DNA from 3 places in the Cellulophaga lytica DSM 7489 genome. Region 1 is predicted to be linked to each of the others. Evidence: riboswitches for the same ligand, from Rfam matches in the RefSeq annotation. Region 1 holds a riboswitch; each other region holds the start of a gene.
What was found. A riboswitch is a leader RNA that binds a small molecule or an ion and turns the genes downstream of it on or off. The one in region 1 is predicted to bind S-adenosylmethionine.

Region 2: linked by a shared signal. The riboswitch ahead of CELLY_RS09930 (homocysteine S-methyltransferase family protein) and the one ahead of CELLY_RS14355 (Na+/H+ antiporter NhaC family protein) in region 1 are both predicted to bind S-adenosylmethionine.
Region 3: linked by a shared signal. The riboswitch ahead of CELLY_RS09870 (O-acetylhomoserine aminocarboxypropyltransferase/cysteine synthase family protein) and the one ahead of CELLY_RS14355 (Na+/H+ antiporter NhaC family protein) in region 1 are both predicted to bind S-adenosylmethionine.

Annotation. Positions count from the first base shown of each region.
Region 1 covers NC_015167.1:3,276,576-3,279,860, forward strand. The annotation lists gene CELLY_RS14355 (Na+/H+ antiporter NhaC family protein) at 1-1,133, opposite strand, end outside; SAM-I-IV-variant riboswitch at 1,184-1,284, opposite strand; gene CELLY_RS14360 (DUF1853 family protein) at 1,338-2,150, opposite strand; gene CELLY_RS16770 (phosphatase PAP2 family protein) at 2,231-2,800, shown strand; gene CELLY_RS14370 (hypothetical protein) at 2,940-3,285, shown strand, end outside.
Region 2 covers NC_015167.1:2,220,741-2,224,025, reverse strand. The annotation lists gene metH (methionine synthase) at 1-533, opposite strand, end outside; gene CELLY_RS09930 (homocysteine S-methyltransferase family protein) at 535-1,539, opposite strand; SAM riboswitch class I at 1,740-1,856, opposite strand; gene CELLY_RS09925 (NAD(P)/FAD-dependent oxidoreductase) at 1,984-3,045, opposite strand; gene CELLY_RS09920 (precorrin-2 dehydrogenase/sirohydrochlorin ferrochelatase family protein) at 3,095-3,285, opposite strand, start outside.
Region 3 covers NC_015167.1:2,205,635-2,208,919, forward strand. The annotation lists gene metK (methionine adenosyltransferase) at 1-1,071, shown strand, start outside; SAM riboswitch class I at 1,401-1,514, shown strand; gene CELLY_RS09870 (O-acetylhomoserine aminocarboxypropyltransferase/cysteine synthase family protein) at 1,652-2,941, shown strand; gene thrA (bifunctional aspartate kinase/homoserine dehydrogenase I) at 3,007-3,285, shown strand, end outside.

The DNA of each region.
Region 1 (3,285 bases):
GCAAAAATATCTAATATTGAAGCCGTATTTTTATTGTCTAACTTATACTCATCGTTTATAGTTTTGGCAATAGTACCAGAAATAATTATGGAAACGGTGTTATTTGCAATAGCCATATTAACCGTACTTACTAGTGTGGCAATTCCAAATTGTGCAGATTTTTTACTCTTTATAAGTGTTTTTATTTTATTTAGAATATAGTCTATCCCTCCATTTTTAGCAACCAAAGCAGCTAAGCCACCAGACAATAAGGATAACAAAAAAATCTCTGTCATACTCGTAAATCCTGCATATGCATACTTAGTAGATTCAATTAGCGTAAAGTCACCGTAAAATATACCAATTATTGCAGCTAAAATTACACCAAGTAATAAGGTAACAAAAACGTTTACACCAATAACAGATAGTGCAATTACAAATACATAAGGTACTATTTTTAGTAGGTTATAATTATAGGTTGTATTTTCTAAACTATGCGCATTTAAATCTGCTCCTTTAAAAATTAATACAACAATTGTAATTAAAGCTGCTGGTAATGCAATTTTTATATTTTGTTTAAATTTATCGCTCATTTTAACTCCTAAAGATTGTGTTGCTGCAATAGTTGTATCTGATATTACAGAAAGGTTATCTCCAAACATAGCACCACCTAAAAGTGCACCACAAAGCACGGCTAAAGATGCACCACCTTTATCTGCAAACCCTATAACAATTGGTGTTAAAGCTACAATGGCACCTACAGATGTACCTGTAGATATAGATAAAAAGGCAGCAATAATAAACACTCCAAAATAAATGTATTGTATAGGAATTATATCTAACCCTAAACTCACAATAGCGTCTACACTACCTGTTTCTTTGGTAATTGTTGCAAATGCACCAGCCAACAAATATATAAGGCACATAGTTAGTATTTTACTATCTCCACAGCCTTCTAAAAGTGTATTAATTTTAGCATTAATAGTTTGTTTAAATAATAAAAAAGCGGCTATAATACCTGCAATAACAGCTATAGGCGCTGGTAATGCATAAAAGTCGTTCTGATAAATACCTACGCCTAAAAATGTAAATACAAATACAAATAAGGGTAATAATGCTATAAGCTTTGGTGTACTATTTTTTATTGCAGTCATTTTTATTGTTTTGCAGAATCACAATAAGAAAAAGACAAATAATAAGGAGTTAAATTAACATTTTTTCCAAAGTATTGGCTTATCCTTTTTTAGCACCTTGCTCGTTATTGCAGGTTGCTATCTCTTTTTTTTGAGATTCTTGATAATTAAGTGCGCAAAACTAAAGCATAACAACGAGATAAAATCATAATTTTCTGTTATTTTTTACCACCAAACAACAAAAAACTTTTCTAATTCTCCGTTAGGAAATTTTATCCAGCATAATGGAGACTTTTTGGCAGTAATTAAGGTGTTAACCTCTGCAGTAAATGTATTATATGTTAGCCAGTTTACTTGTGTTTTTACTTCTTGCAGCCAATTAGTTTTGTTAGGTATATAAAACTTACACTTATTAAATTGCTCTAATTGTGCATGCTTAACATAAAAACCTTTTACACAGTTCTTATTTAACTGCTTAAATTTTACACTTCTTTTGTAAGGTGTAAATAGTTGTGCTTTAAAAAATACACGTTGTTTAATTTTATTTAAACTTAAATTTAGCTTTTTAATTATTGGGGTTGTATGGGTGTTGTAGAGTAGTGGTAGTTGCTTATCTTTAAGTTTATCTAACTTTTTAATTAGAGAATCATTTCTGTTTGGTCCAATCCAATAATCTAACTCAGTACTACCAACCGTATCATCAAACAGGTAAAATTTATAAATTATTTCTATATGATAGGCTATTTTGTTTTTTATTAAAATACAGTCTATTTCACCAATAGTAAGCTTATTGTTTTGTATTTGTAGGTTTTCTGCTAAAATAGTAATGTCTTTAGATTGCTTAAAATCTGTGCTAACATAGCGTTCTACCCTTTTTCCTAATCTTAAATTTGTTGGTATCTTATCAGTAAATTTTGGAGTATCATTTTTTTCTAGTTCAAACTGTTTTAAACCATACACGCTGTTGCTTACCCATAGTGTTGGGGTATTTACATAACCAATAAACTGTTGCTCTATGTCTTTGTATTGTAATGTCATTTAAAACAAAGTAAACACTTGTACTAATTAATTAACTATTTCTACAAATAAAACTATATTTGTGATAATAAATGGTTTAAATGAAAATTAAAATAGCTCAATTTATATCTGTATTAGGACACCCGTTGTTGCTATTTCCTTTTTTAATTTTAATTTTTAATCTTAATGATAAGGAAACAGTCTTTTCCCATACCTTATCTCTTATTTATGGCATTTTTTTTCTAGTTTTAATTGCTTGGGTCTATATAGGAAAAAGAAGAGGAAAATATACAGACTTAGATGTATCTAACAAAAGGGAGCGTAGATCGTTGTATATATTTGCTTTACCACTAATGGTTTTGGTTCTTTTCTTTTTATTTTATACAAAACAGCCTGTTTACATTTGCACTAGCTTTTCTATAGCTACGCTTATGCTTTTAGCTTCTTTCGGAATTAATTTTCTTATAAAAATATCTATGCACGTGGCTATAAACATATATTTAGCACTTGCTATTATATTTGTAAATAGGCGTTTAGGTGTTGTTCTTATATTATTTACATTTTTAGTAATGTGGTCTAGACTTGTATTAAAAAGGCACACACCAAAAGAGGTTGTTACAGGCTTAATTATAGGCTCATTGTTTGGGCTAACCTTAGTACTTATTTCTTAGAAGTTCCTTAAAGTAATTTTAAAACGAAAATATATCAATTACAATTAAATATATATTAGATAGCTACATTTTTATATTCTAATATAAGACTCAGTAACTGTTTGGCTAGTTTTGGAGTGTAAAACAATCAAACATAAAAATGAAAAATACTTTAAAAATTACGTTTCTACTTGTTATGTTGTTAATAACTTCCTGTGGTAGCGATAAAGACACAATCAGAATTTCTACACTAGAAGGCTTACAAGCAGCCAAACAATTAGCAATGACTAGTTTTGGAGCCGATTTAGAAGTTTATAGGTTAGAGTTTTATTCTAAAGAAGATTTAAACTCAGATTTAGGTAGCATTACCATTAAGTATTTAAAAGATGGTAAATTATTTAGCAGACGTTATACCACAAAAACAAATTATGCTGAAGCTACTTTAGAAGATGAAAAGCTTTTGAATGATGCCTTTCAGAAAAAATTTCATATCAAAAATGCACAAG
Region 2 (3,285 bases), 1.1 Mb from region 1:
ACCAAAACATCATAAGAACGTTTAGCTATTTCTATTCTACGTTCATAATTATCTGCCTGTCCTACCTCATCAAAAGCCATTACAATTACGGCTGCACCGTAACGCTTAATAAGTTTGGCGTGGTGTATAAATTCTTCTTCTCCTTCTTTAAGACTTATAGAGTTTACCACACATTTACCTTGAACCACTTGTAAACCAGCTTCTATAATTTCCCATTTAGAGCTGTCTATCATTATAGGAACTCTAGCAATATCTGGTTCTGCAATAACTAGGTTTAAGAACTTAACCATAGCTTCTTTGCCATCTATAAGTCCGTCATCCATATTAATGTCTATAATTTGCGCCCCACCTTCTACTTGGTGGCGTGCAATATCTAGAGCTTCATCAAACTTTTCTTCTTTTATTAGCCTTAAAAACTTTTTAGAACCAGCTACGTTAGTACGTTCACCTACATTAATAAAGTTAGTATCTGGTGTAACAACCAATGGTTCTAATCCTGAAAGTTTTAAATATTTAGGTTTTAAATTTTTCATATTAGACAGTTTCTAAAGCAATATTTCTGGGTTTGTAATCTTTTACCAAATTAGCAATTGCATTAATGTGTTCTGGTGTTGTACCACAACAACCACCAACAATATTTACCAAGCTTTTATCTAAGTATTCTTTTATTTGTGCTGCCATTTGCTCTGCAGTCTCATCATACTCACCAAATGCATTTGGCAAACCTGCATTTGGATGTGCAGATACTCCAAAATCTGTTTTTGCTGCCAATACCTCTAAATGCGGTACCAATTGACTTGCTCCTAGAGCACAATTAAAACCAACAGATAAAATAGGAATATGACTTATAGATATTAAAAAAGCTTCTGCTGTTTGCCCTGATAAGGTTCTGCCAGAGGCATCTGTAATTGTACCACTTACCATTATAGGAACATCTATATTACGCTCTTCTTTTACTTCTTCTATGGCAAAAAGTGCTGCTTTTGCATTAAGGGTATCAAAAATGGTTTCTACTAATAAGATATCTGAGCCACCATCTAACAATGCTTCTACTTGTTGTTTGTAAGCTATTCTAAGTTCATCAAAAGTAACACCTCTAAAACCTGGGTCGTTAACGTCTGGAGACATACTTGCGGTTTTATTGGTGGGTCCAATACTACCTGCTACAAACCTTGGTTTGTGTGGTTCTTTTGCTGTAAACTCATCTGCAACTTGTTTTGCAATACGTGCCGACTCATAATTTAGCTCGTACACTAAATCTTCCATAAAATAGTCTGCCATTGCTATAGTTGTACCAGAAAAGGTGTTGGTTTCTACAATGTCTGCCCCAGCTGCAAAATATTTACGGTGTACTTCTGCTATAGCTTCTGGCTGAGTTAGAGAGAGTAAATCGTTATTGCCTTGTAATGGATGTTCCCAGTCTGCAAAACGTTTGCCTCTAAAATCTTCTTCGGTGAATTTGTAGCGCTGTAACATTGTACCCATTGCACCGTCTAGCACTAAAATTCTTTCTTTTAATATGTCTTGTATCCTTTTCATTGTACCGTATAATATTGTGTTGTGCGTTAAGGATTGATGCGGCATCTTTTTGGTTGCAACGGTTTGTAAAACCTGTTTGCTAAAACCAAAAAATACAGCAGAAAGCCTGGCCATTTGTGCTTGCAAACAAATGGAACGCTATAAATAAAATATCAAGTAAGGTAAATGAGAGAAGACTGTGAATGTCTTTACTAATTTGTGAGTTATCTGCCGTGTTGTATGTAACAACGTAGTAGAATGTAGCACCTTCTTTAAATAAGAATAAAGGGTTGCTAAGGTTTCATAGGGTCTAATCCCTCCACCTTTCTTGATAACGTTTTCAGTGTATTAATGAACTAATTATGCCACAAAGTAACAGCACAACTTTTTTATAACCAAATATTGCTGGTAATTTTTAAGCCTACACGTGTTTTTTACACATATAGGCTTAAAATTGTAATATTTTTACGAAATGCTTTGTACAACTTCTTTTTTGGCTTCTTTTTTTGAACCATCAAAACCTTCTACACCACCTACGGTTGTGTATTTCATTACATAGCGTTTGCCTGGGTTTATGCGTTGGTATGCGCTTTGGCACATTACGGCTGCTTCATGAAAACCAGATAAAATTAGTTTTAGTTTTCCTTTATAGGTGTTAACATCACCAATGGCATATACACCAGGAATGTTGGTTTGGTAATCATAAGAGTTGTCTACTTTTATAGCATTTTTCTCTATTTCTAATCCCCAATCTCCTATTGGTCCTAATTTAGGCGATAGTCCAAATAACGGAATAAAATTATCTACTTCTACATAGCTTTCTCCTTTTTCCTCGTCGTTGTATTTTACAACTACAGCCTCTAAATGATCATCTCCGTATAGTTTGGTTACTTGTGCCTCTGTAAACAATTTTATTTTACCTGCTTTTGCAAGTTCTGATGCTTTTTCTACAGAATCTAAAGCACCTCTAAACTCGTTTCTACGGTGTACTAAAGATACTTCTGCTGCTACGTCTGCTAAAAATATTGCCCAGTCTAATGCAGAATCTCCACCACCAGCAATAACAACTTTTTTGTCTCTGTATACTTCTGGGTCTTTAATCATATAAGCAACACCTTTATCCTCAAAATTAAGAATGTTCTCTATTTGCGGTTTTCTAGGCTCAAAAGATCCTAAACCACCAGCAATTACAACAACTGGTGCATTGTGCTTTGTGCCTTTGTTTGTGGTTACCACAAAAGTACCATCGTCTAACTTATCTAAAGTATCTGCTCTTTCTGCTAGTGTAAAACCAGGCTCAAAAGATTTTATTTGCTCCATTAGATTGGTAACCAAATCACCTGCTAAAATTTCTGGAAAAGCAGGAATATCATAAATTGGTTTTTTAGGATATATCTCTGCACATTGTCCGCCTGGTTGTGGCAATGCATCTATTAAATGGCATTTTAGTTTTAACAAACCTGCCTCAAAAACGGTAAACAATCCTGTTGGTCCTGCGCCAATAATTAATATATCTGTCTTAATCATAATTTTAATTTTGTACTTACTAATGAGTATCTACTCTCATTTAAATGTTTTAATTATTATCTTTTTTATCTACTAAGGAACTTGTAATCTGGTTCATTTTATCTACTTTTTCTTCAAAATCTCCTTTTATGGTTTTTCTATAGTCGTTTAAGTTTTGAACCATTTTATTAATATCTTCAGGTATTACGTCTTCAAAAAACTGGCGCAAACGTTTTGCTGTTGTTGGCGACTTACCGTTGG
Region 3 (3,285 bases), 1.1 Mb from region 1:
GACTTGCAAAACATAGCACGTGAGGTAATTAATAACATTGGTTACACAAAAGGAGCTTACCAGTTTAGTGGAGATTCTTGTGGTGTTATCTCATTAATTCATGAGCAGTCACAAGACATTAACCAAGGTGTAGACCGTGGCTCTAAAGAAGAGCAAGGAGCAGGGGACCAAGGTATGATGTTTGGTTACGCTAGCAAAGAAACAGAAAACTATATGCCACTGGCATTAGATATTTCGCATAAAATATTACAAGAACTTGCCGCATTGCGTAGAGAGGGTAAACAAATCTCTTATTTACGCCCAGATGCTAAGGCGCAAGTAACTATAGAATATTCAGATGATAATGTGCCACAGCGTATAGATACTATTGTTGTGTCTACACAGCATGACGATTTTGATGCTAACGATGAAAAAATGTTAGCGCAAATAAAATCAGATATTATCTCTATTTTAATGCCTAAAGTAATAGCGCAATTTCCAGAGAAGGTACAAGCATTATTTACAAGCAAAATACAGTACCACATTAACCCAACAGGTAAATTTGTAATTGGTGGTCCACACGGAGACACAGGTCTTACAGGACGTAAAATTATAGTAGATACCTACGGTGGTAAAGGTGCCCATGGTGGTGGTGCATTTAGTGGTAAAGATCCAAGTAAAGTAGACCGTAGTGCAGCATATGCAGCAAGGCACGCAGCTAAAAATTTAGTAGCAGCAGGTATTGCAGATGAGATTTTGGTACAAGTAAGTTACGCCATTGGTGTGGTAGAGCCAACTTCTATTTATGTAGACACATACGGTACTGCAAAAGTAAATTTAACAGACGGAGAAATTGCCAAAATAGTAGCGCAAATTTTTGATATGCGCCCGTTTGCCATAGAAGACCGTTTAAAGCTAAGAAACCCTATTTATTTAGAAACCGCAGCTTATGGTCATATGGGGAAAGAACCAAAAACAATCACAAAAGTTTTTGAGTCTCCATACAATGGTAAGGTAGAGAAAGAAGTAGAACTTTTTACTTGGGAAAAACTAGATATGGTAAGCGCAGTAAAAACCGCTTTTAACCTTTAAAATAAGTTTTTAATAATATATAAGTGCTTTGCTGTAACGGTAAAGCACTTTTTTTGTGTTTAATATTTTGCTATTTATTTGGGTGTTACCACAAGGGTCGGGCTTTTTGTTGCAATCTTTTTTAAGAAAAATAAAAAAGGATTTTCACTACAATCCCTAACACAAATAAAGTTTTAATTTAAAAAATCGTTACAAAAACAAACAATTATTGTGTTTCTGTTATTTAAGCTTGTTAAAAAGGTTAAAATCAATATTTTTTCAAAAAAGATTAGGATATTAAATTTTTCTGAACATATATTTGTAGCTCAAAGTTCAAAACACTTATTGAATAGTTATCAAGAAAGGCGGAGGGATTAGACCCAATGAAGCCTTAGCAACCCTTTGTTCATACAAAGAAGGTGCTAAATTCTACCAAGTACATCGGTACTATAGGCAGATAACGAAACAAGCTTTTTTATTTCAAAAAAGGTAAATTTCCAATTTCTTTTTAACTCATTTAATTTTAAACCATCTTGCAAAGTCGGCAAGACGCGGTTTTGGCTTTTTTATTTTTTCAATTTAAACTATAAAAAACAAAATTATGAGTACTCAAAAATTAGCAACAAACGCATTACACGCAGGTCACACTCCATCAGAAACAGCAGGTACAAGAGCAGTGCCTATTTATCAAACGTCGTCTTATGTTTTTAAAGATACAGACCACGCAGCAAACTTATTTTCTTTATCAGAATTAGGATTTATTTACACGCGTTTAAACAATCCAACAAATCAAATATTACAAGACAGACTAGCAGCAGCAGAGGGTGGTGTAGGAGCAGTAGTATTTGCATCTGGTACAGCAGCAATTTCTACAGGTTTATTAACGCTTTTAAGAGCAGGAGACCACATTGTAGCATCTAGCAGTTTGTACGGTGGTACATTTAATTTGTTAAATGTAACCTTACCAAGATTAGGTATTACAACTACTTTTGTAGATGCATCTAATCCAGAGAGTTTTGGTAAAGCAGTGAAAGAAAATACAAGAGCATTTTTTGTAGAGTCATTAGGAAATCCTAAGCTAGATGTTTTAGACTTAAAAGCAATTTCTAAAGAAGCAAAAGCAGCACAAGTGCCATTTATTGTAGATAATACAGTAGCATCACCAGCATTATTAAACCCAATAGAGCACGGTGCAAACTTGGTAATACACTCGCTAACAAAATACATAGGCGGACAAGGAACTTCTTTAGGAGGTGCAATTGTAGACGCAGGTACTTTTGACTGGACAAATGGAAAGTTCCCAGAGTTTACAGAACCATCTGCCGGGTACCACGGTTTGGTGTATAGTGAGGCTCTTGGTAATGCTGCATTTACGTATAAATTAATTTTAGAAGGTTTAAGAGATTTCGGAGGAGCTTTAAGTCCGTTTAATGCATTCCAAATTATACAAGGTTTAGAAACTTTACCAGTGCGTATAAAACAACATAGTGCAAACGCATTAGAATTGGCTACTTGGTTAGAGGGTAGAGATGAGGTTGCTTGGGTAAACTATCCAGGGTTAAAAAGCAATAAATACTATGACTTAGCTAAGGAGTACTTACCAAAAGGTCAAAGTGGCTTAGTTACATTTGGTGTAAAAGGTGGCTTTGAAGCTGCTAAAAAACTAACAGATGCCACTAAAATATTCTCTCTTTTAGCAAACATAGGAGATACAAAATCTTTAATAATTCACCCAGCAAGTACAACGCATCAACAATTAACAGCAGAGCAGCAAGAGGCTGCAGGTGTTGGTCAAGATTTAATTCGTTTATCTGTTGGTTTAGAGGATATAGAAGATTTAAAGTTAGACTTAGAAGAGGCTTTTAAAGCTATATCTACAGTTACAGCTTAATAAACTTACGTTCTCAAAATAAATTACAAATAACCTAATAATTATTTAGGTTAAAACAGCTTACTATGTTGCATCATATCAAACTAAAAAAATATACAACGCTAAGTGGTAGCACACAAGATATAGACTTGTCATATCAGGTATTTGGAGCAGAATTGCACACCGCGCCAATTGTACTTGTAAATCACGCTTTAACAGGTAACTCTAATGTTTCTGGTGAAGATGGCTGGTGGTCTACACTAATAGGAGAAGGTAAATGTATAGACACCACAAAATACACGGTATTGTCTTTTAATATTCCTGGTAATGGTTTTGATGGCTTTATTATAGAAAACTATAAAGAT